4 regions of the Pseudoalteromonas translucida KMM 520 genome follow, and region 4 is predicted to be linked to each of the others. Evidence: predicted binding sites of a transcription regulator. Region 4 holds the regulator's gene; each other region holds the start of a gene.

Region 1 (7,763 bases), 530 kb from region 4:
CGTAGATTAATGCTAAGGCATCGCCGGGATAAATAAGATGAGGGTTATTAATTTGCGGGTTCATTTGCCACAACTCAGGCCATAGCCAAGGTTCGTTTAAATAAACCCCAGAAATATCCCAAAGTGTATCGCCTTTTTTCACAACATACTGTTTAGGCGCATCTTTTTTTATTTTTAGCACATCAGCATAAGTAGAGAATGCAGCACCTAATGCAACTATAATTGCAATTAATGGAGATTTCATTGGGCTTCCTTGTATTGTTTTTTCATTATTATTGACCAAAACCTGTTAAAGGGGAACGCGAATGGCTAAAATAAGAGCATACAATACCCTAAATTAAGCATAAGTGTAAAAGGTAACTATGGCTACGTTAGAAGTTTTAAGATTCCCAGATGAACGTTTACGTACAATAGCACAAGAAGTTGCACATGTTGACGACCAAGTCCGTGTGATTATAAAAGACATGCTAGAAACTATGTATGATGAAAATGGCATTGGTCTTGCTGCTACACAAGTTAATATTCATCAACGCATTGTAGTGATTGACGTATCAGAAGAGCGCAACGAACCGCTGGTATTAATTAATCCACAAATTATTAAAAAAGCCGGTACAACCGTAAGCGAAGAAGGCTGCCTTTCGGTGCCTAACTCTTACGCAAAAGTTGATCGCGCAGAAACGGTTACTGTTGCCGCGCTTAATGAGCAAGGTGAAGAATTTGTACTAGATGCAGATGAACTACTCGCTATTTGTATTCAACACGAACTAGATCACCTTCAAGGTAAACTGTTCATTGATTACTTATCGCCATTAAAGCGCCAACGTATTCGTAAAAAGCTTGAAAAAGAAGCCAAATTTGCAGAATAGTAATTAGCACCGTAACAAGCACCTTAGGAAAACTCAGTGACTCAACCATTACGCATTATATTTGCCGGTACGCCGGACTTTGCCGCACGTCATTTACAAGCGCTGATACAAAGCGAACACCAAATAGTGGGTGTATATAGCCAGCCAGACCGCCCTGCAGGTCGTGGTAATAAATTAAAAGCCAGTGAAGTGAAAGAGCTCGCACTTGAGCACAACTTACCGGTTTTTCAGCCACAATCACTGAAAACAGAAGACGCCTTAAATGAGCTTACCAGTCTTAATGCCGACATTATGATTGTAGTGGCTTATGGCTTAATTTTACCTAAAGCCATTTTAGATGCCCCGCGATTAGGCTGTTTAAATGTGCATGGTTCTATTTTACCACGCTGGCGTGGTGCTGCCCCAATTCAACGTGCTATTTGGGCAGGTGATGAAGAAACCGGCGTCACCATAATGCAAATGGATGAGGGGTTAGATACCGGCGACATGTTGCATATAAGCCGCTGCCCTATTAGTGCCACCGAAACCAGTGCCAGTTTATATACTAAATTAGCTGACCTTGGCCCAGGTGCACTTATTGACACTATTAATAACTTAGCTAATGGTAAAATAACCCCTGAGCCACAAAATGATACTGCGGCTAATTACGCTAAAAAGCTCTCAAAAGACGAAGCCAATATTGACTGGTCTATGAGCGCGGCGCAAATTGAGCGTAACATTCGCGCGTTTAATCCGTGGCCGGTATGCTTCACCCAAATGGGGGGGCAGCCTGTAAAAATTTATCAAGCACATGTTGTAGAGCAATCAAGCAACCAGCCTGATAATAACGGGCGCGTTCTATCGAGCGACAAACATGGCGTTATTGTGGGTTGTGGCGAACATGCTTTATGTATTACGCAATTACAACCACAAGGTAAAAAACCAATGGCAATTAACGACTTTTTAAATGGTCGTAGTGACTGGGTTACTCCTGGCACAATATTAGGCGAAAATAATGAGTAATGTTCCAAACGTACGAGCGCTTGCCGCTGAAACTTTATATAACGTAGTTGATAAAGGCGCTTCGCTTAATCAAGAACTGCCATTTGCCAGCCAAGGCTTGCCACCTAAAGATAAAGCCCTGCTGCAGCAAATTTGCTATGGCGTTTTACGCTATTTACCAAGCCTTGAAAACTACTGCCAACATTTAGTTGAGGAGCCGTTAAAAGGTAAGCGTAGAATATTTCAATTTTTATTGTATGTGGGCATTTACCAACTACAACACATGCGTGTTCCGCCACATGCAGCAATTTCAGAAACTGTAAATGCACTACAACAATTGCGTGCTTTGGGTTTGAAAGGGCTTATTAATGCTATTCTACGTAGTTTTCAGCGCCAACAACTTGAGCTTGAAGAAAAAGCCAAACTTATTCCAGTGTGTTTATACAATCATCCAAACTGGTTTATCAAACAAGTTAAAGAAGCTTATCCTGATAGTTGGGAAGAGCTGCTTGCAGAAAATCAACAGCAAGCGCCTATGTGGCTGCGTGTAAATCAAGCGCAATACAGCACGCAAGAATACAGCGATATGCTAACAGCTAACGAAATTGAGCATACACTTAACCCCGATTTTATAGATGGGATAAAGTTAGCCAAGCCACGAGATGTGTTTTCATTACCCGAGTTTGATACCGGTGCTTGTTCTGTTCAAGATGCTGCTGCACAGTTAGCAGCGCGTTTTTTAGATCCTAAAGATGACGACACTATTTTAGATGCCTGCGCCGCGCCGGGTGGCAAAACATGCCATATTTTAGAATTGGCTGATGCTGAGGTACTTGCCCTTGATAGCGATGCAACTCGCCTAGAGCGTGTTAAGCAAAACTTAACTCGTATAGGTTTAGGTGCCGACCTACAATGTGGTGATGCATCACAACCACACACTTGGTGGGATGAAAAACAGTTTGATCGTATTTTACTCGACGTACCCTGCTCGGCTACCGGTGTTATTCGCCGCCACCCCGATATAAAGTGGTTGCGTCGTGCATCAGACATTGCCGATTTAGCAGCATTACAAGGCGATATACTCGATAGTATTTGGCCGCTTCTAAAGCCAGGTGGCACCTTGGTATACGCTACTTGTTCAGTACTCCCCCAAGAAAACCAACAACAAGTTGCTAAGTTTTTAGCTAATAACAATGATGTTGAGCATATTCCTCTACATGATAAAGACACGCCCACTACACCTGGTTTGCAGTTGCTACCTGGTGAAAGCGATGGCTTTTATTACGCTAAACTAGTTAAAAAAATATAACCTATACAGCACACAACAATTAGCTATCTATCTTATTTTAGATAGCTAATACTTCATAGCAATAGGTACTTATAACACTGGTAAATAATGAAAATAATCATACTCGGAGCTGGCCAAGTAGGCGGCACGCTAGCTGAAAATTTAGTTGGTGAACAAAACGAAATAACGGTCGTTGATATTGACGGCAACCGCTTACGCGAGCTTCAAGATAAGTATGACCTACAAGGCGTTGCTGGTCACGGTGCTCACCCAGATGTACTTCGCAGAGCCGGCGCGGAAGACGCCGATATGATTATCGCGGTAACCAGTTCAGATGAAGTAAACATGGTTGCCTGCCAAGTCGCGTATAGTATTTTTAATACCCCGACTAAAATAGCCCGAATTCGTTCTGAGCAATATTTAAAGTATCGTGAAAAGCTGTTTCATAACGATGACTTACCGGTCGATCACTATATTGCTCCTGAGGCATTAGTAACTAAGTACATTCGCCGCTTAATAGACTACCCAGGCGCATTGCAAGTGCTGCAGTTTGCCGATGGCATGCTCTCTTTGGTTGCTGTAAAAGCTTACTATGGCGGTTTATTAGTAGGTTATGCGCTATCTACGCTTAAACAGCATATTCCCAATGTAGAAACTCGTGTAGCCGCTATTTATCGCCAAGGAAAAGCAATAAAACCTCTAGGCACAACAATTATTGAAGCCGATGATGAAGTGTTTTTTATAGCAGCCACTAAACACATCCGCGCCGTTATGAACGAACTCCAAAGGTTAGAGCGTTCATATAAAAACATTATGATTGCTGGTGGCGGTAATATAGGTGCAGGCCTAGCGCGCTCACTGGAAAAAAATCACAGTGTAAAATTAATTGAGCGCAGCAAAGAGCGCGCCGAGCAACTCTCTGAAATGCTCGACAACACGATTGTTTTTTGCGGAGATGCGTCAGACCAAGAGCTATTGTCAGAAGAGCATATTGATCAGGTTGATGTGTTTATTGCGGTAACCAACGATGATGAAGTAAATATAATGTCGGCCATGCTAGCAAAACGTATGGGCGCACAAAAAACCATGGTACTTATTCAACGCAGTGCATACGTTGACTTAGTACAAGGCGGCGATATTGATATTGCAATTTCACCACAAGAAGCCACTATTTCGGCATTACTTACTCATGTTCGCCGCGGCGATATTGTTAACGTATATTCACTGCGCAAAGGTGCAGCTGAAGCTATTGAAGCTGTTGCCCATGGTGATGAAAATACATCTAAAGTAGTTGGCCGAACTGTAAGAGATATAAAACTCCCAGCAGGTACTACTATTGGCGCTGTAGTACGTAACGACGACGTGCTTATTGCCCACGACGATACCATTATTATGTCGGGCGACCATGTCATCATGTTCTTAATTGATAAAAAGCACATTAATATTGTAGAAAAACTATTTCAGGTGAGCGCTATATTTTTATAGCAGCATATTGTTGCTACTTTAAACACAAAAAAGCAGCTTAGTTAAGCTGCTTTTTTAATATAAGGTACTAAAGCTTTATTGTACTTTGGCAAACTCTTCTTTAGAAAGCTCGCCATTTCCGTCAGTATCTAGCTGATCAAATATTTTTACTAACTGTGTATTTGTCGCAGCTTCTTGCTGTGAAATAACACCATCGCCGTTGGTATCAAAAGAAGCAAAATCCACTGCTGCATAGGCTGCTGCTGAAGACGCTAAAACTAAAATCGCAAGTGATGTATTTAATACTTTCATAATAATCTCCTAAAAATGAGAGGTCCTTCTCAGAAATCCCTGACTGTGAAAAATAACCGAAAAAAAGTAATTAGTAGTTAGCAAACTCTGCTTTAGAAAGCTCACCGTTACCATCTGTATCTAACTCTGCAAATTGTGCGATTAAATCGGAATCTACCGACGCTTCACTTTGGCTAATTGCGCCATTACCATCTACATCAAGGGTATCAAAATCACTTGCTGCAAAAGTGGCAGATGACGATGCTAGAGCGATAAGTGCGAGTGCTTTATTTAGCTGTTTCATAATTTAATCCTTTACTATGTTATTCAATGGTTTATCAAAAAAATTAGATATACTAAGGTTTATACTTCCCTTGTTATTCTTTTTCATAAGCTCCCTTGCTTACTTAGGTTGTCTTTGGCAACACAGAATTTTATCAACCTTGCATTTTTCTTATGCTTTAGAAAATTCTTCTTTTGATAACTCACCGTTTTGGTCAGTATCAAGCTCTGAGAAAATACTCATTAACTCTGCATCTACAGCGGCTTCGCTTTGACTAATTGCGCCATTACCATCTACATCAAGGGTATCAAAATCACTTGCTGCAAAAGCGGCTGATGACGATGCTAGAGCGATAAGTGCTAACGTTTTATTTAATGTTTTCATAATCAATCTTCCTTCAAAGTTTATGTTAACTGCGATTAAGTGTTTCACTTTAAATCACGTTTAATGCAATACAGCTTAACTATTACAACTTCGGTGCCAACATTTAAAACACCAATAACTTCAATTAGTTAAAGGTGATATGTACTTAAAGGAGATAATTAACTGTCTGTTTTTGTTGCCTTTTTGCAACACACTTTAAGTCAAAACAATAAGTTCGAACAAATTCAATACCTTACAAAAAGCAAAAAGCGCCACAGATTATAAATTCACACTGTAAGGAAACTGTTTAGCTGGGGTATTCAACTCGGTTATAGCTGAATGATTTTTGATATGAAAATAACCAATAGTTTCAACTCCTCTAAGCAATTGTTTTATATTGGTTATTTTATTTTTATAAACACAGACATGCGTTATTTAAAATTAAATTTAATAAATCGCTACTTTGTTGCAAAATAGCGAAATGTACAGTTACTCGGTTTCTGATTCGAGTATTGAAGGGTCAATAAAGTGATCCCCCATAAAGCTTTTCATTTCTTCTTCGCTGGCTAATAGCTTTATTCCACAGTAAGCACCTTGAGCGTGTTCTTTCACGCTACAAATTTCTCCCTGAAAGTCTTTAACTTGCTTATTACTGCTATCGAGGATGATTGAGCATTGCATCCCTTTAATGTTTTCGGCCAAAGCTTTGTCTTTAAGATCAAACTTTATACCGGTTAGCGAAATATCTTTTATTACCCCATCGAGTATCCTGTCATCACTAAGCTTTAGCTTTGCCGATAATAAGGTAGGTATACGAGCTTGCGAGCGTAAGTCGAATAACTGCACTTGCTTTGGGTAATTAATAAAAAGTAATCGTGCGGGATGAGATACAACAGACATTATTTGCTGACGAAATGCGATGACCTGTCCACCACTCCCCTCTATTAATGCTCTTACTACCACCATTTCCCCATCGTGCAGGTAGTCGCTTGCTGTAGGCAGGCGCTTTGAGCTCGGATAGTTTAAAATAATAAATCGATTTTCGAGTAAACCTATAAACTCTGTTTTTACACGCTTGCTAGCCGTTGGTGTTAAAATTTCAAGATCAACCATGGCACCAGGCATTATTTGGTGTAGCTTTTCTAAGTTTGTTGTCGGCATTGTTGGCATATCCTTTTCCCTAATACTCTTTATAAACTAACAATTAAATTATCCGCGCCAAAATGTAGGCGTAAACAGCACTAATAAAGTAAATATTTCTAAACGGCCAAATACCATAGCAATAGTAAGCAACCATTTAGCACCATCACTAATAGATCCATAGTGCGATGCAACATCTCCTAAGCCCGGGCCAAGGTTATTTAAACACGCTGCAGTAGCAGAAAACGCTGTAATGTTATCCATACCGGTTCCCATCAGCGCTAACATAATAATTATAAACACCAATGCGTACGCTGAGAAAAACCCCCATACAGCTTCTACTACTTTATCTGGCAACGCCTTGCTGCCTAACTTAATAGAATATATAGCCCGAGGATGCACTAGCCTATTAAGCTCTCGCACGCCTTGTAAGTATAGTAAGAATACGCGCACCACCTTCATACCGCCACCGGTAGAGCCCGCACAGCCACCTATAAAGCTCGAAAATATAAGCAGTATTGGTAAAAATAATGGCCAAGCCGAAAAGTTATCAGTGGCAAACCCAGCCGTACTACTAATTGAAACAGCATGAAATAACGCTTGATCGAGTGTTTCATCGCCATTGGCATACACTTCATGAGACGAAAGCACGGTAAAGCAAATAACCACCAGCGCTAACTGAATACATAAAAACACTTTAAACTCAGGGTCGCGAATATAAACACTGATATTTCTACTTGCTACCGCAGCGTAATGCAGTGAAAAGTTAATGGCTGCAATAATTAAAAAGAACACACAAATAAAGTTAATTACGGGGCTATCGAAATGCCCCATAGAGGCATCATAAGTAGAAAACCCACCAATGGCGACCGTTGAGAATGCATGGCTTATTGCGTCAAACCAATCCATGCCTGCAATCCAATACGCTAAGGTACACGCAAGCGTAATTGACACATATATATACCAAAGGTGCTTTGCGGTGTCGGCAATTCGCGGGGTCATTTTAGAATCTTTTACCGGCCCTGGTATTTCGGCGCGATATAGCTGCATACCACCGACCCCTAGCATAGGTAAAATAGCAACCGCC
Region 2 (7,763 bases), 1.3 Mb from region 4:
CGGCGTGCAAACGACTATGGTTGCACAACAATTTCACCAAGGATCATTACAGTTTACCAATAACTCGTTAGATTTAGCGATTACCGGTGAAGGTTACTTTGCAACTAGCCAAGACCTAGGCGCGCAAGATTTTACCTACACACGTGCCGGCGCATTTAAGTTAAACAAAGACAACTTTGTGGTAGATGCAAATGGCAGCTTTTTACAAGGTTTTCCGGTTGACCCTTCAACAGGTGATACTACATCAGTGAGTTTAAGTACTTCATCGGCTTTACAAATACCTGACTCGTCAGGATCGCCGCGTGCTACTTCAAGCGTGTATAGCTCGTTTAATTTAGACTCACGATCAATTGCACCTACAATTGCGTTTAACCCTACCGAAAGTGCAACTTATAATTCATCAACCTCAACAACCGTGTATGACTCACTCGGTGAGCCACATGTATTGCAGCTGTTTTTTGTAAAAAGCGACCCTGCAGTACCCGGTAATGAAAATCAATGGAACGTACACTCAACACTTGATGGTAAATCTTTTGGTGCCAATGGTGTTGAACAAACAGTAGCTCCGTACACTCCTATGACTACTTTTCAGTTTGACTCAAGTGGTTTACCACAAAGTACAGACAGTGCACCAAACTTAAGTAACACTTTTAATCCATTGTCTATAACTGCTGGAGGCGGTGGCACAGCGGGGCTTTCTGATTTATTAACTAATGGTGCTACCTTTCCTGCAGATATAGAAGTTAACTGGCGTGATGAAACTGGTACAGCTAATAAAATACCTACTCAATATGCAAGTCGCTTTGAAGTAAAAGCACTTGAGCAAGACGGTGCAACGGTTGGCCGTTTAGCGGGTATTGATATTGGTGCCGATGGTAAAGTTGTGGCTTCGTACAGTAATGGCGACTCAACGTTTTTAGGCCAGGTGGCTATGGTACGTTTTTCAAACTCACAAGGTTTACAACAAGTGGGCAGCACAGGTTGGAAAGCCAGTATAGCGTCAGGCGAGCCTATTGCTGGTGAACCTGGCTCTGGCACGTTAGGTAATATCAACTCATCAGCGCTTGAGCAATCAAACGTAAACTTAACTAACGAACTAGTTGATTTAATTAGCGCACAGCGTAATTTCCAAGCAAACTCGCGAGCGCTGGAAGTTAACTCAACAATTCAGCAAAGTATTCTACAAATTAGATAAGCACAATTTATTAATTTGAATATTCAAGGCTGCTTAATTGCAGCCTTTTTATTTTGGGCAACTAGCTTGCCGCCGCACACTAAGTACGAAAAAGCATATTTCCCTTCTTTTTATTGTTTTCTTATGCGTATTTACACTCCTTCAAAATAACAGTTTTTAGTATTAAATTTAATCTGGCGCATATATTGCATTTGTTCTTACAGAGATTTTTAAGTGAGTCGATGTTATGGATAAAATGGTCTACATTGCCGCGTCTGGCGCTAAGCAAAGCTTAATGGGGCTTGCCCTTAAAGCCAATAATTTGGCGAACGCAAATACCACAGGTTTTAAAGCCGACTTTGCCCAAGCTCGATCTATGCAAGCGTTTGGTGAAGGTTTGCCATCGCGGGTGTTTTCTATGGAAGAGCGCCCAGGTTCAAACATGACATCGGGTGGCATACAGCAAACCGGTCGCGAGCTCGACATTGCCATGAGCGATAACGCCTGGCTGAGTGTACAAGACGCCTCCGGCAACGAAGCTTATACAAAAGTAGGTACGCTTAACATTACCGCCGAAGGCATGTTAGTCACCAGCGGTGGTCGTCAAGTAATTGGCGAAGGCGGCCCTATTATTTTGCCAGTTCCGATTGAAAAAATAGAATTTAGTAAAGACGGTGCCATACAAGTACGCCCACAGGGCGCGCCGGCTAACTTTTTAGAAGAGGTTGATCGTTTAAAAGTGGTTGAGGCAAATAACTCAACACTTGAAAAAGGTAACGATGGTTTATTTAGACCAAAACCAAATCAAACGGTTGAAACCTCAGCTAACGTACAAGTGATAAGCGGCGCATTAGAAATGTCGAACGTTAATCCGGTACACGAAATGGTCGATATGATCAGCCATCAACGCCAATTTGAATTACAAGTAAAGCTAATGAAAACAGCAGAAGAAATAGATCAATCGCAAGATCAGCTGTTGCGCATAGTTTAACTTTAAAATGAGGACACGATTATGAATCCAGCATTGTGGATCAGTAAAACCGGGCTTGACGCCCAACAAACCGACATTTCGGTTATTTCTAATAACTTAGCCAACGCCAGTACGGTTGGTTATAAAAAAAGCCGCGCCGTTTTTGAAGATTTACTTTACCAAAACATTAATCAACCAGGCGGTCGCTCATCGCAAGATACCGAAATGCCATCAGGTTTAATGCTAGGTGCTGGTGCCAAAGTAGTAGCTAACCAAAAAAACTTTTCGCAAGGTAATATGTTAACCACTGAAAATTCACTGGATTGGATGATTTCTGGTTCAGGCTTTTTTGAAGTACTGCAGCCAGATGGCAATATTGCTTATTCGCGCAACGGACAATTTACTACCGATGGCGACGGGCGAGTTGTAACCTCGGGTGCTGGTTATGTAGTTCAACCAGAAATGAACGTACCCGACGACGCGCAATCAATCACCGTATCGCAAGACGGTGAAGTGTCTGTACGCGTTGCAGGGCAGGCCGATAACGTGGTTATTGGGCAAATTACCATTAGTGACTTTATTAATCCGTCGGGCCTTGAGCCTATAGGGCAAAATCTTTACACCGAAACCGCAGTAAGTGGTGCGCCAGTGCAGGGTAACCCTGGGGTTGATGGGCTAGGCACTATTATTCAAGGCTCACTAGAAACGTCAAACGTAAACGTAACCGAAGAGTTGGTAAACCTAATAGAAACCCAACGTGTTTACGAAATGAACTCAAAAGTAATTTCGGCAGTTGATGAAATGATGAGCTACATCAATCAGCAATTATAATATTTTAGAGGTTATTATGCGCAATATTATATTATTTGCAGCGGGTACTTTATTGTTAAGTGGCTGTGTTTCTACACAAAATAGTGATGTAGTACAAGACGACCCTTACTATTCGCCCATGTACCCAGAACCCAATGTTGAACCGGCAGTTGCTAATGGCTCACTGTTTAATACGTATTTATCGAACGACTTATACGCCGATAAAAAAGCACTGCGTACTGGCGATATAATCACAGTTAAATTGCAAGAATCTACGCAAGCCTCTAAAGCGGCAAAAACAGAAACTGATAAACAGTCAGACGCAAAACTCGACCCCGTTATTGGTTTAGGCGGATTACCGGTAAATATTGGCGGCGACAGCATTCAATTTGGTATTGGCAGCGACGCGTCATTTAAAGGCGACTCAAAATCAAATCAGTCAAATAGTTTAGCCGGTGATATATCGGTAAACGTAATGCGTGTTTTACCTAATGGTAATTTAGTTATTCGCGGCGAAAAATGGCTAACGTTAAACTCGGGCGAAGAATTTATTCGTTTAGAGGGATTAGTAAGGCCAGAAGATGTAACTGCAGATAATACCGTGCAGTCAAATAGAATTGCTAATGCACGAATTCAATATTCGGGCAAAGGGCAAACTCAAGAAGCACAAAGTGCCGGTTGGCTAACACGCTTTTTTAGTAGCTCACTTTTTCCTTTTTAGAGGACATTCATTATGAATGTATTTAAAGTTTTTTATTTAATGGTGTTACTTGGCTGGCAACTTCCTGCCATGGCCGAGCGCATTAAAGATGTGTCTATGGTTGAGGGTGTACGCTCAAACCAATTAGTAGGCTATGGCCTAGTTGTTGGCTTACCTGGTACGGGCGAGCAAAGCCGATTTACCGAGCAAAGCTTTAAAGGCATGTTAAACAGCTTTGGCATTACGTTACCAGCAAGCTTAAAACCAAAAATTAAAAACGTGGCTGCGGTTGCAGTGCATGCTGAACTGCCGCCTTTTAGAAAGCCCGGGCAAACTATTGATATTACCGTATCGTCTATTGGTAGTGCAGGTAGTTTACGTGGTGGTACTTTATTGCAAACCTTTTTAAAGGGGGTCGACGGCAACGTATATGCTATTGGCCAAGGTAGTTTAATTGTAGGTGGTTTAGGCGCTGAAGGGCTTGATGGCAGTAAAGTTGTTATAAACACGCCAACAGTGGGGCGCATTCCAAATGGCGCAACCGTTGAGCGCGCAGTTAAAAGCCCATTTATGCAAAACGACTATATTACTTTTAACTTAAATCGCCCAGACTTTACTACCGCTAAGCGATTAGAAAAAACCATAAACGATTTAGTTGGCCCAAATAGCGCCCAAGCACTCGATGCTGCGTCTATTAGAGTGATTGCCCCAAGAGACGCCTCGCAGCGCGTGTCTTACTTATCAACGCTCGAAAACCTAGAATTTACCCCGGCAGATACAGCAGCAAAAATTATTGTTAACTCGCGCACTGGTACTATTGTTATTGGTAAAAATGTAAAGCTGCAACCAGCTGCTATTACTCACGGTGGCTTAACAGTAACGATTGCCGAGCAATTAAATGTATCGCAACCAAATGCTTTTAGTGATGGCGATACCGTTGTTACTCAGCAAAGTATTATAGATATAAAACAAGACGACTCACGGGCATTTGTATTTAACCCAGGAGTGAGCTTAGATGACCTAGTACGTGCTATAAACGAAGTAGGCGCCGCACCTGGCGATTTAATGGCAATACTAGAAGCCCTAAAAGAAGCCGGCGCAATAAACGGCCAGCTAGTCGTAATTTAAAACAACGTAATGCTATCGGTGGTCAGTTTTAAAAGCTGACAACCGATGGCATATAGCTCCACACTTTCCCCTCTGGCTCAATTTTTGCATTGCTTTATACATTATTCATTATTGTGTCAAAAAGCTGATGGAAACAAATCACCTCGATAAGCAAAACTTTTTTGATTTAGGTAACTTAAACGCTTTGCGTAAAGATGCCTTAAACAGTGGCGACGCGTCTAGTGATGCCTCAAAAGCGGCTCTCAAAAAAGCAGCGGCACAATTTGAAGCCATATTTACGCAAATGCTGCTTAAAAGCATGCGCAAAGCCAGCGAAGCCTTCGAAGACAAAGAAAGCCCATTAAATTCAAGTAGCGTAAAGTTTTTTGAAGAAATGCATGATCAGCAACTTTCATCAGAGCTCTCGTCTAATGGCTCATTAGGGCTTGCCGATTTAATAGTGCAGCAACTTTCTCCTACGGCAAAAAATTACACCCCAGCTTCAGTACTCAGAACCAGTAACGATCTTTTAAGCGATCAGCGTGCTGGCATAGAGTTGCCGCAGCAACAGCGTAAAAAAGCCGTAGCCGAGCCTGTAGATAAAAGCGCTATGAACACCGAAAAGCCAGAAGTAGCTAAGCCAAACTTTGAAACAGCCGAAGAGTTTGTAAGTTCGGTATGGGAGCATGCTAAAACAGCGGCTAAAAAAATTGGTTTAAATCCTGCTGTTATGGTGGCTCAAGCAGCGCTTGAAACCGGTTGGGGTAAGCATATTATTAATAAAAGCGACGGTAACAGCTCAAATAACTTATTTAATATTAAGTCAGATAAAAGCTGGCAGGGCGAAAAAGCCAACAAAGTTACCTTAGAGTTTGAACAAGGTGCTGCAGTTAAAAAACAAGCCAGTTTTAGGGCTTACGACTCAATAAAAGACAGCGTGAACGACTTTGTTGATTTTTTAACCCAAAACCCACGCTATCAACAAGCATTACAAAATACCGCTAAACCGGCAGCGTTTTTAGACTCATTACAACAAGCCGGTTATGCAACAGACCCAAATTATGCGGATAAAATAAAGCGCGTACTTAACAGTAGCGAGCTAAAAAATATTGCAACAAACGTGATCCGCCAAGGAGTAAAGTAACATGTCGTTTAATTTATTAAACATTGCCAATTCAGGAATAAGAGCAAACACTGATCTGTTGCAAACAACCAGTAAAAATATTGCCAATGTAAATACCGACGGCTATGTGCGCGAGCGTACAGAGCATGGCACCATGATCGACAATCAAGTCGGCAAAGGTAATACCTACAGGTTACTTAATGAATTTGCACAAAAACAATTAAACAGAGACACCTCAAATAAAACGTTTTTTGATCAGTTTGTAAGTGAAGCAAACCGAGTAGACACGTTGTTTTCGCAAGAAGCGAATAGCTTATCGACTGGTATAAACTCGCTATTTAATAACGTGCAAGAAGCGCTTAATCAGCCATCGTCAACGGTTGCACGTTCGTTAGTAATGACTAACGCCGATAGCTTAATAAGCCAAATGGATAGGTTATCGGGAATAGTGCTGGATCAAAAAAATGTTGTAAATGAGCAGCTCGAAATATTCTCCGATGAAGCCAATACCTTAATTCAAAAAATAGGATCGTTAAACCAACAAATTGCTGGTGTTAATGGTACTAACAACGCATCTGCTGCAAGCGGAACATATAACGAGCGCGATAAAGCGATTCGCGATTTATCAGAGTTAATCGACATTGAAACGCTCGACGGCCCCAATGGTGAAAAACTTGTTTTTATGGGCAGCGGTGAAGCGGTTGTAATGCAAAACGGCTCGTTTAACTTATTTTCGATGCGCGGCGACCCCGATCCAAACTTTAAAGAACTGCGCTTAGATGTAAATGGCGGCAAAGCTGTGCCGCTTGAGGTTGATGCCAGTAAATTAAAAGGCAAAATAGGTGGTTTACTTGCCTTCAGAGACGATATTTTAGTACCTGCACAAAATCAAATAGGCCAAATGGGTTTAGCGTTAGCAGATGCATTTAATCAGCAAAACCGTTTGGGAATGGATGCTAACGGTAAATTGGGTGGCGATATATTCAATATACCTACGGCAAAGGGGTTTGCCTATCAAGCTAATACCGGCGGTGCGGGTGTTAGTGCAACAGTAGAACCCGGTAAAGGCAGTAATTTACCAGCCAGTGATTTTATTGTGACTTATACAGCAAACCCAAATGAAGTGAGTATTCAGCCAGTAGATAATAAAGGTGAGCCATTAGGCGCTGCTACAACAGCAACATTTGTAGGCGGCGAAATTAACTCGGTAAATAACCCTGGTGTTGATTTATTTGGCTTGCAGCTGACTATGGCTGGTGCAGGTAATGAAGGCGATAAATTTCAAATTAAACTTAACTCAGAAGCCGCCGCTAATATCACTCTCGCCACCGGGCGCGGTGAAGACCTAGCGCTCGCATCGCCAATACGCACCGCCGATGACATAAATAATACCGGTAGTGGCGCTATTTCTGCAGGCAGTGTGAGTAGTGTTACCGCTGGTGGTTTTACAACTACGACTCCTCCTGCACTCGCTAATGGAGATATAACCATAGTTAAAGCAGCGGGTACAAATGATTACTTAATTAGCGATGGAAACGGTGCCAATGTGCCAATTACTATTGCACCACCAGGTAAAAATGTTTTGGCTGGCCTTGGTGCTCCTTATGACGGTTATGGCTTTGATTTTGATATTGAAGGCTCGCCAGCAACAGGCGATAGCTTTACGTTAGAGTTTAACAAAGGCGGCTTTGACGATAACCGCAATGGCTTAAAGTTAGCCGAGTTACAAAATGGTGACTTGGTGCGTCAAAATGTTGTTTCAAGCTCAGATGCCGATAACCATAAAACGTTTAACCAAGCGTATGCCGGATTAGTAACCGATATTGGTGTGGTAACAGGCCAAGCTAAAACAAACGGCGCAGCATTCGACGCACTCGCA
Region 3 (7,763 bases), on a different replicon from region 4:
GTGCTTGCGGTAAGCTTGCTGTTGTCCACGAACCAATTACGCCATTACCTGAGCCAATCACACAGCTTTTAGGTATTTCGATTGCTATAGAGGTAATGTTTTTATCAGCTAAATCATCGTTATCTGCCGACTGTGTAATGCCACCAGGAAAGCCTGAGCCATCACCTGCACCCGCAGCACTGTCACCTTCAACAGGTACGTAGTTTACTAAATCAAAGGTTTTGCCTAGGTTAACTACAAAAGAGTCTTTACGTTGGCCAACGAACACTTTAGCCATGCCATCACAGTTCGCAATAGCGACTTGATACATAAATTGGTCGGCATACATTTGGTAATCTTGCTTTGAGGTAAAGGTTTTATTACCTACATAATCAAGCGGTTTATTAAAAGTAGTTGAGCTAGTAGTGGTGTTACTAAGCTGTACGCTAGTGCCTGTTTTTTGCGGGCCGCTGATCATGTTTACAGTGTAAGATTCACTAAAGTTAGCTGCACTATCATTACCTGCCGTAATACCACCAACATTTTTTAGCGGCACAGATACAGTGCGCTGATTGCCCTCAGGGCCGACGGTTAATTGCACACCTTGATTATCATTAGGCAGCATACTTTTAAAGTTAAACGCAAAAGTAATATCTTCAATAGCATCACCATCGTTATCAATGTGAATGCTGTAAGTAGCATCAGGGTCCATGGCAAAGTAATTAGGGCCACCGTAGGCATCTTGCAATGGAATGTAATTAGCAATCAAGGTAACAAAGTCACCACGGCCTTGCTCATAACTATTAAAAACATAAAAATCGGTAGAGTCTAAGGTTGGAAAACGACTAATATTAGGCGCTTCTCTATGGCTTGATGCTTCACTTGATGCACTTGCAAAAGTAGCACATATAACAACTGCGAGTATTGATGGAGTAAAAGCTTTCATGACTTTGTCCTTTAGTTTTTGATTGAAGTCATTAGTAATACGAGGCAGGATTTAAATTGGATGCAAATAAGTTAATTTATTTTTAATTAATGTGCTTTATTTGTTAATTATTGTTGTTTTTAGCTCTAATATCTTATTTCTGAAAAAAGATAAAAGAGCTGTTTTTAGTAATTTATAAAAGTATTAATTCGGTGGTATAGAGTACTTCGCTTGGTGAGCCGTTTGGCGAGCCGCCAATAGGTTCTAAACTTACAGCTAATAAAGCAACATCACTGGCTTTAAAACGGCTGTTTTTAGATAGCGTTATGCTGCCTGTTTTAGGGAGTAAGCCCAGCGATATTGGTGCGTCTTGGTCTTTTAGTATCATCCACAGCTCATAGTCTTTATCTGTTTTAGCCACAAGCTGACTACTTGCCTTAATTGATAAAGCCTGCTCATTAACATCAATAAACCATAACGGCTGCTGCGCTTTATTTTGCACTAATGCAATTTGCTGAATATTGCTAATATTAGTGGCCGGTTGCATTACTAAAAAGGCTAATACAATTGAAGCTACTGTAGCAACAAACGACCAAGTGCGCCAAATTGAAGCTTGTGTACGAATTATTGTTTTCGTTGGTTGGGGCTGATTTTCAATTTGTTGTAATATTTTTGGCCATAAGTCGTCACTTGGCGCTCGTGGCGTAATAGCACTGGCTAAGTTATTTAAGTTTTGCTCCCACATTGTTGTGGCCTCACGTGCTTTGCTGGAGTTGAGGAGTAATCGCTGAAAACGCTTACGGGTTGAGCTTGATAGCGTACCCAATACATATTGCCCTGCAAGTGCATTTAATACCTCGGGTTTATTATAATTCATAGGGTTAAACACCTTTGTAGCTGAACTAATCCACGGCGGATCCAACTTTTTACCGTACCTAAAGGCGTGTCGATATGATCAACTAATTCGCTGTGGCTTAAGCCTTTGTAATAGGCCAAGTGAATCGCTTGTTTTTGCTGTGGCTCTAATTGCTCTATACAGCTTACGAGTTTGGTATTTTCGGCATAACTTACTTCAATATCGTGCTCGTTTATATCGTCATCGGCTAGTGATTGCTCCTTGCGCACTTTGTTGTAGCGCAGCGCATCAAGGCTTCGGTATCTAACAATGCTGATCATCCAGCTAATAACCGTTCCCTTAGATGAATTATACTCAGATGCGTTATGCCAAATTTTAATAAAAGCTTCTTGCAATACTTCTTCCGCATGCGCTCTGTTTGTTAACATATTTAAAGTTATAGCAAATAATTTTCCGCTTGTTTGCTGATAAAGATTAGCGAATGCGTGTTTATCGCCTTGTGCGGTTGAGCACAAAAGGGGGAGTAAATCGTCGTTTTCCATGATTACCTTAATATTTTTATTATTAGTTAAATAAACGTTTGAGAGTTGTTTGTGGATGCAAAAAAATGCTTAGATGTGCTATTAGATTAGCTGCAATACAGCCTAATACAAGTAAACAAACTGTATTGCTGTTACTTTATACCAGTGTGAACAATTGACCTACTATAGTGTAAAAACAGCAACGTTTTATAAGTGGGCTAAAAAAAAGGCTTAATAAATAAAAATTAAAGTGTTAATTATCAATAATATAATTAACGAGGGATAAGTGAATGCTGGCGTAAAATTTGCTTTTACAATATTAAGGCATGATTAATAAATATAACAACAACGAGCATATATTATAAAAGGAGAACACATGTGGGCTGCAATTAGTTACTTACTATTGGCATTAATACTCATATTTATTGGCTGGGAAGTTAACTCAATTTACTTTTCAATTGTATTTTATTGGAGTGCGTTGTCACTACTTTTAGTGGGGGGCGCTTATATATTCGATATAGCAAAAGTGTTTAGAAAGCGCGAAAACGGCGTTATCCCTTTTTATATTCGCTGGGCGTTTATTCCTTTTTTATTCGGCGCACAATTATACAATGCGTGGGCACGTAAACACGATAAAGTGCCGCCTATTCAAAAGATTAATGAACATTTGTTTTTGGCATGTCGATTATTCCCCTCCGACATAGACACGCTAAAAGAAAATGGTATTACCGCAATACTCGATGTAACGTGCGAGTTTGACGGCTTAGAGTGGAGCTCTACGCAAGAGAATATTAATTATTTAAACATTCCGGTACTTGATCATAGCGTACCTACGCATTCGCAGTTAAACCAAGCAATTAATTGGATTCATCATCATGTACAAAAAGATCGCCGTGTGGTGGTGCATTGTGCTTTAGGGCGCGGGCGCTCTGTGTTTGTAATGGCGGCCTACTTGCTTAGCCAAAATAAAGATGCCGATGTGCATCAAGTATTGGCACAAATAAAAGAAACCCGCGAGACAGCTAATCTTAATAAACGCCAATTGCATCACTTAGCTAAGCGCCATAAAAAAGGTGAGTTAGTAATTAAAAACAAAGCATTTTTGATTGCAAACCCAGTGTCGGGCACAAAAATGTGGCAAGACAAACAACACCTAATTATTGCCAGTTTATCGGCTTATTACGACTTAACCGTATTAACAACCTCAAAAGAAGTTAACGGCGTAGCACTCGCTAAACAGGCAATAAAAGAGCAACCAGATATTATTATTGCTTGTGGTGGTGACGGCACGGTGACAGAAGTTGCCAGTGTACTAGTGCACACTAAATGCAGGTTGGGTATTATTCCGCTGGGCACGGCTAACGCATTAGCGCATGTGTTAATGGGCATAAAATCAAAATTTATTCCTGTAGAGCAAGCCTGCGATTTAATTATTGATGGGCAAACAAGTTTAATCGACACCGCTTATTGTAACGACGAGCTAATGTTATTACTGGCAGGAATTGGCTTTGAGCACTCCATGATTGAAAAAGCCGACCGTGAAGCTAAAAATAAATCTGGGCAACTAGCCTATTTAAATGGTTTTTTACAAGCGTTTGGTGAACAAAAAGCACAAGTGTTAACTATAAAGCTTGATGATAACGAACCAACGCAAGTAAGTACCAATAGTTTTATAGTTGCAAATGCCGCGCCCTTTACTACTTTACTAGCTCAAGGTGGCGGGCAGCCTGATCATAGTGACGGGCTTCTTGATGTGAATTGGTTAATACCCAATAAAGAAAATGGCACTACAGTACTGAGTATTGCCGAGCTTATGTTTAGCAGCATTACACAAACGCATTTAGCCATTAACTCGCATCATACAAATGCTAAAAGAGTGGAAATAAGTGCAGAGCAAGAGATTAAATACGTAGTAGATGGAGAGGTTAAAACTTCTAACAAATTAGTTATTACAATCTCACCTGGATCATTAAATGTAATTTGCAAAGAACAGCTAGATAAATAATACGCGGTTATAAAGCAATAAAACGGCGTTATTACACGCCGTTTTATTATTTATTTTTTGATCGAAGGCCAAACAAAGCCTGATGTATCAGGTGCTCTATCGGAAGTGGGCCTTGGTGCACTTTTAGGTCTACGAATTGGCTTGTTATTTATGGTATGAATATAAAGCGCTTCTACTTTATCTCGTGCCCATGGGGTTTTACGCAAAAATTTTAAGCTCGATTTAATGCTTGGTGCATCAGTAAAGCATTTAATTTTAACCTGTTCACCCAAAGTTCTCCAGCCAAGTCGCTGCTCTAACTCAACAAGTATTTGTTCTAACGTTACCCCATGTAAAGGGTTTTTAGGTTGATTATCCATAGCTACACTACTTATTTAAACTGCGGATATTGTAACTTAATTCACTCGTAGAGGCTAATTCACTGTAATTGTAGCGGGCTTAGTAGGGTAAATAGCATTGCCTTGTTTGTCGAGTTTAAGCCAAATTAGTTGACTGTTGTTATGTTGTACAAATTTAGCCCCGCAAATAAGCGTAAATGAGTGTATTTGTATTAACGCTCCTTCGCTGTAGCGTTTATTGTCGTACCAACAACTTGTGTCGGTATTTACAAACTGATTAGCATCAATAACAGCATGGGTTTTAATTGTATTAGCATGGCTGAGTAGCGAATAGCCTAAGCAACTAATATAAAAACATAAGATTAATAAATGGCGCATTTTAGCCTCAAATTGTCGCGGGTTTAAAAATAATACACTAAGCTAAAAAACATGCTAGGGTAAGGTATACACAAACACCATAAAAATGCGTAATTGGGTATTTTATAGCACCTTAACATTAGACAGCTGCTTATAAAAAAGGCGCTTTCTTGACTTGGGTATATTTATATTTAGTAAAACACAGAACAATAAATAGGTGAAAATATATGCAATTTAACCAAACAATGATCGATGAATTTACACTGTTAGCTAAATTTCCGCGTGAAAGTAAAATGCAGGGAATTAAACTTCATTCAGACGCAGAGCCTAGCTTATTAAGCGCCGCACAACGTTTATTTGATAAAGGAATTATAGATAGCCCAGATGGCGGTTATTTAACTGATCTGGGCTTAGAATTAATTGACCATGTCACTGTGGTGCACAGCGCCTTACAAGGCTAATTTTCTGGGTTAATTACCTAGGCTAATTATTTAGACTAGGTTGCATCGGGTTGATTTTGTGGTGCGGCATCAATAAATGCATCGAGCTTATTACAACGCTCATAAATGGCTGCTATTTTAGGATATGCGGCCATATTTACATTAAAACGAATAGCATTAAATACCTGCGGTACTAAGCACACATCGGCAAGGCTTGGTTGCTCACCCACACAAAAAGCGTTATTACTATCAAGCAGTTGCTCTACTTTTTCAAACCCTACTTCTACCCAATGACGATACCAGGTGTTTTTAGCATCATCGTCTACCCCTAGTTCGTTGCTTAAATACTTGAGCACGCGTAAATTATCTAAAGGATGAATGTCGCAGGCTATGGCGTAACTTAAATTACGAATTTGTGCTTTTTGCCACGCGTTACCAAATAATAATGGCGCAGTGTTTGGATAGCTTTCTTCAAGATACTCTAAAATAGCCAGAGATTGCCCAAGTACACCGTCAGCTGTTTCAAGTGCAGGGAGTAAACCTTGTGGATTTTTATCTAAGTAGGCTGAACCTAACTGTTCAGACTTTAGTAAATTAACACCAACCAATTCGTGATCAATGTTTTTTAAGTTAAGCGCAATACGCACCCGATAAGCAGCAGATGAGCGAAAATAACTATAAAGTTTCATGGTTTTTTATCCTTGTGAGCCAGTAAATTGCTTTTTAATTGTGCGCCAGCAATCAGTGTAATTAGCTTGGCGCTCTTTGCCTTCAAGAGCGTATTTAGTAGGGGATATGACATAACGTGATTCAAACATAAATGCCAGCGTATTCTCATAACGTTGTGGCTCAAGCTGGGCATTAGAGGCTTTGTCGAACACGTCGGCTTCAGGGCCATGAGGCGACATACAATTGTGTAGGCTCATACCGCCGGGAACAAAGCCATGCTCTTTAGCATCGTAAACACCTTCTATTAAGCCCATAAATTCACTCATTATATTGCGGTGAAAGTAAGGAGGGCGAAAGGTATTTTCGGCCACCATCCAACGTGGAGGGAAAATAGCAAAATCAATATTAGCAACACCCTCAGTACCTGATGGCGATGTAAGTACGGTAAATATAGAAGGATCTGGGTGATCAAAGCTCACTGTATTCATTACATTAAAACGCGATAAATCATATTTATACGGCGCACTGTTACCGGTCCAGGCAACTACATCTAGAGGAGAGTGGCCTATATCACAACGAAACATATTGCCGTTAAATTTGGCAACTAATTCAAACTTATCTTCTATATCTTCAAAAGCAGCCACTGGGTATTGAAAGTCACGATCGTTGGCAAAGCCATTAGAGCCGACCGGGCCACGCTCAGCTAAAACATATTGATGACCATAGTTTTCACAAATATAACCGCGTGCAGTTGCTGTTAATAGTTGTACCTGAAACTTTATACCACGGGGAATAACCGCTATTTCGCCCGCTTTAATGGTTAAATTACCACACTCAGTTTTAAGTAATAATTCACCTTGCTGCGGTACAAACAGCATTTCGCCATCGGCATTATAAAAATAACGCCCGTCCATCGATTTATTAGCAACATAAACATGAATACCAATACCGGTTTGGCCATTTGCACTACCATTAGCGGCCATAGTAATTAAGCCATCAATAAAGTCAGTTGGTTGCTGTGGAATGTCGATAGGGTTCCAGCGCAGCATAGTCGGTGGTGTCACTACTTCGGTGATAGGCGCAGTGCGAATTAAGCCATTATCTATTGCAGTATAATCGCCTTGAACAACAGAGGGACGAATACGGTATAGCCAAGTTCGGCGATTATCGGCGCGCGGCGCAGTAAACGCGGTTGTACTAAACTGCTCTGCATATAAATCGTACTTTACTTTTTGCGGGCTAAATTGCCCGATAGGCAATGCACCAGGCAAAGCTTCGGTTTCAAACTCATTACCAAAACCAGTCATGTATTTTAATTCGGTAGCCATTAGCAACTCCTGTGAGAGTGGGGTAGTTTAATCTTGTTATTATTTAGGTTAAGATACTCTCAAGTGAGACTAATATCAAATGTGCAACTACGCACCTGTGTAAATATTAATGAACAGTTTAGCAACGCTTGTATAGATGGAATAACTAAAATGAAAATTGATTTAGCCACGTTTTTACCTTACCAATTAAATAATATAGCGACGCAGGTAAGTAACGATTTTGCCAAAGTGTATAAACGTGAATTTGGCTTAAATATTCCGCAGTGGCGCATACTCGCTAACTTAGCGCAATATGGGCAAAGCACGGCTAAACAATTATGTATGCAAGCTGATATGGACAAATCA
Region 4 (7,763 bases):
AACCAAGGTTAATGACTGGCTACCGGCCACCCCACCCATCGAGGGGACAATGCCGTTAAGCACGGCTAAAATAGGCAGTATTGCTAAAGTACCTTCAAAAAAGCTGGCAACAAAAGCAGCAGCCAGAGCCGTTAATAAGTTAACACCTAGCCAAACAGAGCGTTTTTTTGAGCTTTTTAAAACCGGTGCAAAGGTATCTTCTTCATCATCAAGACCCGCTAAACCTAATAGGTGATGTTCTGCGTCTTCGCGTATTACATCAACGATGTCATCGATAGTAACACGGCCAAGTAGTTGGGCATTGTCGTCAACTACTGGGGCTGATATCCAGTTATGACGTTCAAATAATTGCGCCACTTCGCTTTCATCCATCGAAATAGGAATAGACTCACAGTCTTCATCCATCAGGTCATGAACAATTTTTTCGGGCGAATTGGTTAGTAAGGTACTTAACGATAAAGCGCCTAAAAAGCAGTTATGTTTATCGACAACGTAAAGGTCATCGGTACCTTCTGGGAGTTCGCCGCGCAAGCGAATGTAACGCAGTACCACATCTAGGGTTACATCAGGGCGAATGGTTACTGTATCTGTGTTCATCAGCGCGCCAGCAGAGCGTTCTTGATAGGAGAGTGCTTGCGTAGCACGTTCTCTATCTTGAATGTCCATGGCGCTAACCACGTCTTTATAAACCGTGTCAGGCAGGCTTCGCAGTACTTCACCTAAGTCATCGTGGCCCATGTCTTCAGTGGCAGCAGCAATGTGCTTAGGTTCCATTTGGGCAATAATGCCTAAACGTACATCTTCAGAGAGTTCTTCAAGAACATCACCTTGTACATCTGGATCAACTAATTGCCAGAGCAGGCGACGAACTTTATGCGGTGATGATTCTAGTAAAAGTGCGGTATCACAAGGAGCTGTTTTTGCCAGCATACGCCTAACTTGAACAAACTGACCACTATTGAGTGACTTGGTCACTTGTTGTAATTGTTGTAGTGGGTAGTCTTGTTCGAAAGTTTCGGGCATTGGCGTCCTTAATTTATTTTTATAACGTTAGGGAAGAAGTTAATCATTAACTTCGTTCAGTTTATCTTACTTTTTTTAGCCAAACTAGCTTAAGGTATTACTAACCCCATATTTTAGCTCGTTTACTTGGTTTAAATAAAGTGTCTGCTATTCTTGTTCGTTAAAGCGCTGCGCTATTAATTGGCCAACGGCATGTAACGCATGCTCTGCATCGGGTCCTTCGCACACTACTTTTACTTCTTTACCTTGGCTGCTTTCAAGTAGCATTAAAGCCAGTACGCTATCGCCAGCGGCTTCTTTTTCATCCTGAAATAAGGTAATAGATGCGTCAAATTGTACCGCTAATTGTGCTAATACGGTAGCGGCTCTAGCATGCAGACCAAGTTTGTTTTTTATTAAAAACGTATTTTCTAAGCGCATAAGATACTCTACTTAAGCTGAACAGATGATTATTTAAATTGAATTATTTTTCTTGCTCGCGATGGCGAATTTTTACATTAGGGTGAGACATAGCAAAGCTTTCACCAATTGTTTGCGCTAAATAAACTGAGCGATGCTGACCACCGGTACAGCCAATAGCAATCGTTAAGTAACTACGATTATTACGCTCTAGGTGTGGTAACCACGTTTGTACAAATGTTTGAATTTGCCAAGTGAATTTTTGCACAATACTATGACTAGCTAAATAATCTTTAACGGGTTGATCTAGCCCAGTTAAAGGCTTTAGCTCAGGTTCCCAGTGTGGATTTGGTAAAAAACGCGCATCAAAAACATAATCAGCACCTTTGGGAATACCATGCTTAAAGCCAAACGACTCAAAGGTAATGATAAGCTGTTTGTCTTTTTTACCGAGTATGGTTTCACGCATAGATTCAGCAAGTTGATGCACACTTAAATCGGTTGTATCAATGACATGATCAGCCCGTGTTACGAGTACATCGAGTAATTCTTTTTCTTTTTGTATTGCTAAATCTAGCGGTAGCGAATCAATCGAGAGCGGGTGCAAACGACGCGTTTCTGAATAACGGCGGATTAATGTTTGATCGTCGCTATCTAAATAAAATAACGTTGGTTTAGCAAAGTCGGGCAAGTACTCAAGAATATCGTTAAACTGCTGCTGATCTTTAGGCAGGTTACGCACGTCTATACTAACGGCTATTTTATCGTAGTTATCAGAGACACTGCGCACTAATGAAGGCAGTAAATTTACCGGAATATTATCTACACAATAGTAACCTAAATCTTCAACAACACGTAAAGCAACCGATTTACCAGAACCCGATCGGCCACTTATAATAATTAATTCCATTTACCACCCCTTTATTAGTAACTAGGATTGATCCAAAATAACTTGGTATAACGCTTCATCAGACTTTGCCGCACGCAATTGCTTACAAAACTCTTTATCGTTTAGTTTATCAGCTATTGTGGCTAGTGTTTTCAAGTGCTGCTGGTTATCGCCATCGGGCACTATAAGTGCAACAAAAATATCAACTGGACGATTATCAATTGCATCAAAATTAATAGCGGTTTCGCTTATTAAAATTAAGGCAAGAGGTTCCTGCGCCCCGCTCATACGGCCATGTGGAATTGCTATTCCTCGGCCAATACCGGTACTGCCTAGCTTTTCTCTTGCTAATAAAGCAGTGAGAATATCTTGCTGGGGTAAATACGGCATTTTTTTATGCGCGAGTTCACTGATGAATTCTAAAATTCTTTTTTTACTATTAAAAAGGACCACAGCTTTGCTGCAGTCCTGGCATATAAGTGAGCTTAATTTCATAGTGTTAGTGTCGAGCAAACTTCTCTTTGTGTTTAATTACTTGACGATCGAGTTTGTCAATCAACGAGTCAATGGCAGCGTACATATCTTGGTGTTCGGTCGATGCAAATAGCTCAGCGCCACTTACAAAAATTGTTGCTTCAGCTTTTTGACTTAATTTTTCTACATCGAGAATAACATGCACATTAGTTATGTGATCTGAGTGTCTTTGCAGCTTTGCAAATTTATTATTTACATAGTCTCTTAATGAGTCTGTAATGTCTACATGACGACCAGTTAAGTTTAGTTGCATCAGCATTTTCCTCTTTGTTGTACGTCTTAAATCAAGCTTTTACGTTGATTCGACGGGGGAATAGCCAGAGATTCGCGATATTTTGCAATTGTCCGTCTAGCTACTTTAATTCCTTGCTCAGCCAATATATCTGCAATCTTGCTATCACTCAATGGTTTGGCTAAGTTTTCTGCAGCGATCAACTTTTTAATCAAGGCACGTATGGCAGTTGATGAACATTCGCCACCATTTTCGGTGCTTACATGGCTTGAAAAAAAGTACTTAAGCTCAAAAATGCCACGTGGAGTGTGCATATACTTTTGCGTAGTGACCCGTGAAATAGTCGACTCGTGCATTTCAACTATTTCGGCAACATCGTTTAAAACCATAGGTTTCATGGCTTCTGGGCCATGTTCAAAAAATGCTTGTTGTTGCTTAACAATACAATTAGTTACTTTTAGGAGTGTTTCATTTCTACTTTCTAGGCTTTTAATAAACCATTTAGCTTCTTGTAAGTGCGAGCGAATAAATTGGCTGTCACCACTGGATTTTACCGTACGAGACATAGCCGCATATTGGCTGTTAACACGTATTTTTGGCATGCTATCTGGGTTTAGCTCTACCACCCAGCGGCCTTTTATTTTTTTTACCGACACGTCAGGTATAACGTATTCAGATTCTTCTCTGACAATGGTATCCGCAGGCTTAGGATTAAGCGTATGAATAAGTGTCATTATTTCTTTAAGCTCTTCTTCTTTGAGCTTAGTTTTTTTCATTAACGTACGATAGTCGCGAGCAGCGAGTAAATCGATATGATCAGTTAACACCATTTTTGTTTCGTTAATATAAGGGGTGTCTTTATCAAATTGATTTAATTGAATACATAAGCATTCTTGCAAGCTGCGAGCTGCAATACCAACAGGATCAAATAATTGAATGCGCTTTAGCACGGCTTCTATTTCATCTAGCTCTACTTCGTGTTCGTCATCACTTTCTTGGTTAAAGCTTGCTAAAAGATCTTCGCAACTGAGGGTTAAAATACCAGAGTCATCTACGGCTTCAACAATAGCTATAGCAATAGCTTCATCGGTAGGACTAAAAGGAGTGAGCTGTAATTGCCACATTAAGTATTCATGCAGGGTTTCGGTTGATGCACCTTGATAAATAGATTCATCTTCAGGCATTGGCCCTGATGAAGAGGCAGGCGCTGCGCTCATATATTCATCCCATGATACATCCATGGCCATATCGTCGCTTATGGTGTCTTTGTTTAGTGCTTCACCGCTATCTTGCTCATACTCGCTTGGGGTGTCATCGGCAGAGGCGCTAACAGTAATGTCATCTGCTTTTTGCTCGTTTTTACCAGCTGATTCTTCCGTGTAATCTTGCTCATCAACTTCAAGTAATGGGTTGCTATCAAGTGCTTCTTGTATTTCTTGCTGGAGATCCAAGGTACTAAGCTGCAATAAGCGAATAGCCTGTTGCAGTTGCGGAGTCATTGTAAGTTGCTGGCCCATGCGCAGCTGTAATGATTGCCTCATTTATCTCTAACAATCCTTATAAATTGATATGATTAATCTTAGCAGATGCTTATAGTAATAACATAAATATTACAGTTTGAACTGCTCGCCTAAATAAACATCACGTACTGTTTTATCATTTAATACAAATTCAGGAGTACCAGATGCAATTAGCTCCCCATGAGAAACAATGTAGGCTTTTTCACAAACATCAAGGGTTTCCCTTACATTGTGGTCGGTAATTAGCACGCCAATACCACGGTTTTTAAGATGTTCTATAATTTTTTTAATATCGAGTACTGAAATAGGATCCACGCCAGCAAAGGGCTCATCAAGTAATATAAATTTAGGATCTGCAGCTAAAGCACGTGCTATTTCTACGCGGCGACGTTCACCACCAGATAGCGCCATGCCTAAGCTGTCGCGAATATGTTGCAGGCTAAATTCGTCCAGCAAGCTATTTAGGGTTTCTTCTCTGGCTTGTTTGTTTAGTTGCTTACGCGTTTCTAAAATAGCCATTAAATTTTGATACACAGTGAGCTTTCTAAAAATAGAAGATTCTTGTGGTAAATAACCAATACCTAAACGAGCACGGCTGTGCATAGGAAGTAGGGTAATATCGTTATCATCAATTGATATTTTACCTTTGTCGCTAGGAACTAAGCCTACAATCATATAAAAGGTCGTGGTTTTACCTGCGCCATTGGGCCCAAGTAAGCCAACAATGCTCCCTGCTTTTACTTCAAGGCCTACATTTTTAACAACTTCACGGCCTTTATAGCTTTTTGCTAATAGCTCTGCTTTTAATGTACTCATGGCTGACCTTTATTGAGTTTTTGTTCTTTTTTTGCGTCTATAGGCACTAAAATAGTGTGTACCCGATCAGTTGAGTTTTCATCTTTTTCAGCACTTATAAGCTGTTGTTCTATATCGTAGGTGATACTTTTAGCCGTGATTTTTTGCCCAGCTTGAGAAATGTTTGCATCTCCTACTAGGGTTAAAAAACGTTTCGCTACATCGTAACGTACTTCGTTAGCGCTGGCGCTCATGACAGTGCCATCTGCTTGCTTTTCTTCAAAATATGCAGGGCTGCCCGTGGCAATTAATAGTTGTTTATTATCGCCAAGCTCGTCGCGCTTATGTACTTCTAAACGATCGGCGGTGATACGACGATTACCGTGGATAATCTCGACGTTTTTTTCAAAAATACCAACATTTTCTTTTAGTTGACCTTCTTGTCGGTCAGCACTAATAGAAATTTGATTAGCTAGTGGGGAAGTACTTTGCTCTGCCGCATTACTATTAAATACAAGTATAAGCGATGGAATAATAAGTATTTTTGCAAGGTTATTGGTCATAATATAGTGTTCGCGTATGGTTAATTAGTTTTATCACCTCGGTTGTTAAATTGGCTTCAAGGCCTTTACCGGTGATCTTTAAATTCGGTCCAGTTATAATAACGGGTTGTTCGCTGCGCATAGTGAGTAGCTTTATATCTACTTGAATATTGTCGGCGGTGATTTTGTCTATCATTGCGCCATCAATTAAGTTTTGGGCAGTTACATTACCCTCTAAAATTAATTGTCTTTCATCGTAAAGTGTTGCTTCATCAGCATTTATACGCCAAGTTTGCCTGTCGTCGTACAATATAAAAGTAGGCTTTTCGAATAAGGTAAATCCTAGCTGCTCGTAAAGCTCCATTTTAACCGCAGTTACTTTATGGCTAATTTTACCGTTTTCGTCAAAAGCTGTTTGTTTTAGCTCAATGGCGGTGTAATCGGGTTTAGCTATTACTTCGGAGTCGGCTTTAACAACCGTATTTACCTGAGTAAAATAAGGGTACCAAAGCCAAACCATACAGCTGATGAATAAAACGCTTAAGACTATGCGCGCTATATTCATGAACTAGTGCCTTGGCTGGTTAATGGTTTATTGTTTTCAAGCATAAGTAAGTCGGTTAGCTCTCTTACTGCACCAAAACCACCCGGCATTTGCGTAGTATAATGTGCTAAGCGTTTAATTAGTGGATGCGCGTCGTTTACTGCTACTGCAAAGCCAACTAACTCCATAACAGGCATATCTGGGCCGTCATCACCAATATAAGCAATTTGCTCATCGCTTAAATTAAGTTTGTTTTTAAGTTCTTGGTAGGCAATAAGCTTGTTTTCTTGACCTTGATAAATATGCTGTACGGTTAAGCTGGTCATGCGTTGTTGTACTATTTGCGAGTGCCTGCCGGTAATAACCGCTACTTCAAAGCCGCTGTTAATAAGTGCTTTAATACCAAAGCCATCTTTTGTATTAAATGCTTTTAGCTCTTCACCTTGGTTGCCAAGGTAAATTCGGCCATCAGAAAATACGCCATCAATATCGCATATAAGTAGCTTTACTTTTTTTGCGCGCGCTTTAGCGTCATCACTTAGCGCTTGATAGAGTTCTTCAAATTGCATTTATAATACTCCTGCTTTAAGTAGGTCTTGCATATTGAGTGCCCCAATAGGCTGATTATGCTCATTAATAATAATTAAGCCATTAATACGTTTATGTTCCATAATATTAAGCGCTTGCGCAGCAAGCATATCTTGGGTTGCCGTGGTACACGATTTAGTCATCACTGCATCTATTAGCGTGGTATGAATATCAACGCGTTGCTCTAAAATACGACGTAAATCACCATCGGTAAATAACCCGGCGAGTTGCTGATTATCGTCAACTATGGCGGTCATACCTAAGCCTTTAGCTGTCATTTCAATCAGCGCATCTTTAATGGTTTGCGAAGTAGTTATAATAGGCGTATTTACACCGCTGTGCATAACATCTTTTAAGGTGAGCAGTAATCGCTTCCCTAAACTGCCACCGGGGTGCGATAGTGCAAAGTCATCGGCAGTAAATCCGCGCGCTTCTAACAGTGCTACCGCCATTGCATCGCCCATTGCGAGTGTGGCAGTGGTACTTGCTGTTGGTGCTAAGCCTAATGAGCAGGCTTCTTTTTCTACTTTAATGCATACATGCACGTTAGCAAGTGTTGCCATAGTTGATTGCGTATTTCCTGTCATGGAAATAATTTTTGCACCAAGGCGTTTTAACACGGGAATAATATTAAGTACTTCACTGGTTTCGCCAGAGTTAGAAATAAGCATAACGACATCGTTTTTAGTGATCATGC

Evidence for each region. The regulator sigma-54, encoded in region 4, starts transcription at its own class of promoters, with help from an activator protein. The targets are predictions, from matches to a motif close to GTTGGCACGNNNNTNGNNT.
Region 1: PTRA_RS00085 (EF-hand domain-containing protein) is a predicted target of sigma-54. The motif match lies at 5,640-5,658, and genes of this name have one in related genera.
Region 2: flgJ (flagellar assembly peptidoglycan hydrolase FlgJ) is a predicted target of sigma-54. The motif match lies at 4,854-4,872, and genes of this name have one in related genera.
Region 3: PTRA_RS17630 (diacylglycerol kinase family protein) is a predicted target of sigma-54. The motif match lies at 2,574-2,592, and genes of this name have one in related genera.

The regions. Positions count from the first base shown of each region.
Region 1 is NZ_CP011034.1:19,174-26,936, reverse strand. It holds gene PTRA_RS00120 (LysM peptidoglycan-binding domain-containing protein) at 1-244, opposite strand, end outside; gene def (peptide deformylase) at 363-866, shown strand; gene fmt (methionyl-tRNA formyltransferase) at 903-1,868, shown strand; gene rsmB (16S rRNA (cytosine(967)-C(5))-methyltransferase RsmB) at 1,861-3,156, shown strand; gene trkA (Trk system potassium transporter TrkA) at 3,244-4,620, shown strand; gene PTRA_RS00095 (EF-hand domain-containing protein) at 4,696-4,911, opposite strand; gene PTRA_RS00090 (EF-hand domain-containing protein) at 4,982-5,194, opposite strand; gene PTRA_RS00085 (EF-hand domain-containing protein) at 5,345-5,557, opposite strand; gene PTRA_RS00080 (flagellar brake domain-containing protein) at 6,026-6,697, opposite strand; gene PTRA_RS00075 (TrkH family potassium uptake protein) at 6,746-7,763, opposite strand, start outside.
Region 2 is NZ_CP011034.1:844,024-851,786, forward strand. It holds gene flgE (flagellar hook protein FlgE) at 1-1,195, shown strand, start outside; gene PTRA_RS03925 (flagellar basal body rod protein FlgF) at 1,422-2,165, shown strand; gene flgG (flagellar basal-body rod protein FlgG) at 2,187-2,975, shown strand; gene flgH (flagellar basal body L-ring protein FlgH) at 2,992-3,675, shown strand; gene PTRA_RS03940 (flagellar basal body P-ring protein FlgI) at 3,688-4,782, shown strand; gene flgJ (flagellar assembly peptidoglycan hydrolase FlgJ) at 4,910-5,905, shown strand; gene flgK (flagellar hook-associated protein FlgK) at 5,907-7,763, shown strand, end outside.
Region 3 is NZ_CP011035.1:481,084-488,846, forward strand. It holds gene PTRA_RS17615 (DUF4331 domain-containing protein) at 1-925, opposite strand, end outside; gene PTRA_RS17620 (anti-sigma factor) at 1,098-1,781, opposite strand; gene PTRA_RS17625 (sigma-70 family RNA polymerase sigma factor) at 1,778-2,302, opposite strand; gene PTRA_RS17630 (diacylglycerol kinase family protein) at 2,658-4,286, shown strand; gene PTRA_RS17635 (VF530 family protein) at 4,337-4,645, opposite strand; gene PTRA_RS17640 (YnjH family protein) at 4,700-5,002, opposite strand; gene PTRA_RS17645 (TIGR02647 family protein) at 5,209-5,442, shown strand; gene maiA (maleylacetoacetate isomerase) at 5,478-6,110, opposite strand; gene hmgA (homogentisate 1,2-dioxygenase) at 6,117-7,418, opposite strand; gene PTRA_RS17660 (MarR family winged helix-turn-helix transcriptional regulator) at 7,569-7,763, shown strand, end outside.
Region 4 is NZ_CP011034.1:2,884,440-2,892,202, reverse strand. It holds gene mgtE (magnesium transporter) at 1-1,023, opposite strand, end outside; gene PTRA_RS13390 (HPr family phosphocarrier protein) at 1,171-1,443, opposite strand; gene rapZ (RNase adapter RapZ) at 1,487-2,332, opposite strand; gene ptsN (PTS IIA-like nitrogen regulatory protein PtsN) at 2,354-2,806, opposite strand; gene hpf (ribosome hibernation promoting factor) at 2,811-3,098, opposite strand; gene PTRA_RS13370 (RNA polymerase factor sigma-54) at 3,125-4,618, opposite strand; gene lptB (LPS export ABC transporter ATP-binding protein) at 4,688-5,413, opposite strand; gene lptA (lipopolysaccharide transport periplasmic protein LptA) at 5,410-5,955, opposite strand; gene lptC (LPS export ABC transporter periplasmic protein LptC) at 5,945-6,499, opposite strand; gene kdsC (3-deoxy-manno-octulosonate-8-phosphatase KdsC) at 6,496-7,047, opposite strand; gene PTRA_RS13345 (KpsF/GutQ family sugar-phosphate isomerase) at 7,048-7,763, opposite strand, start outside.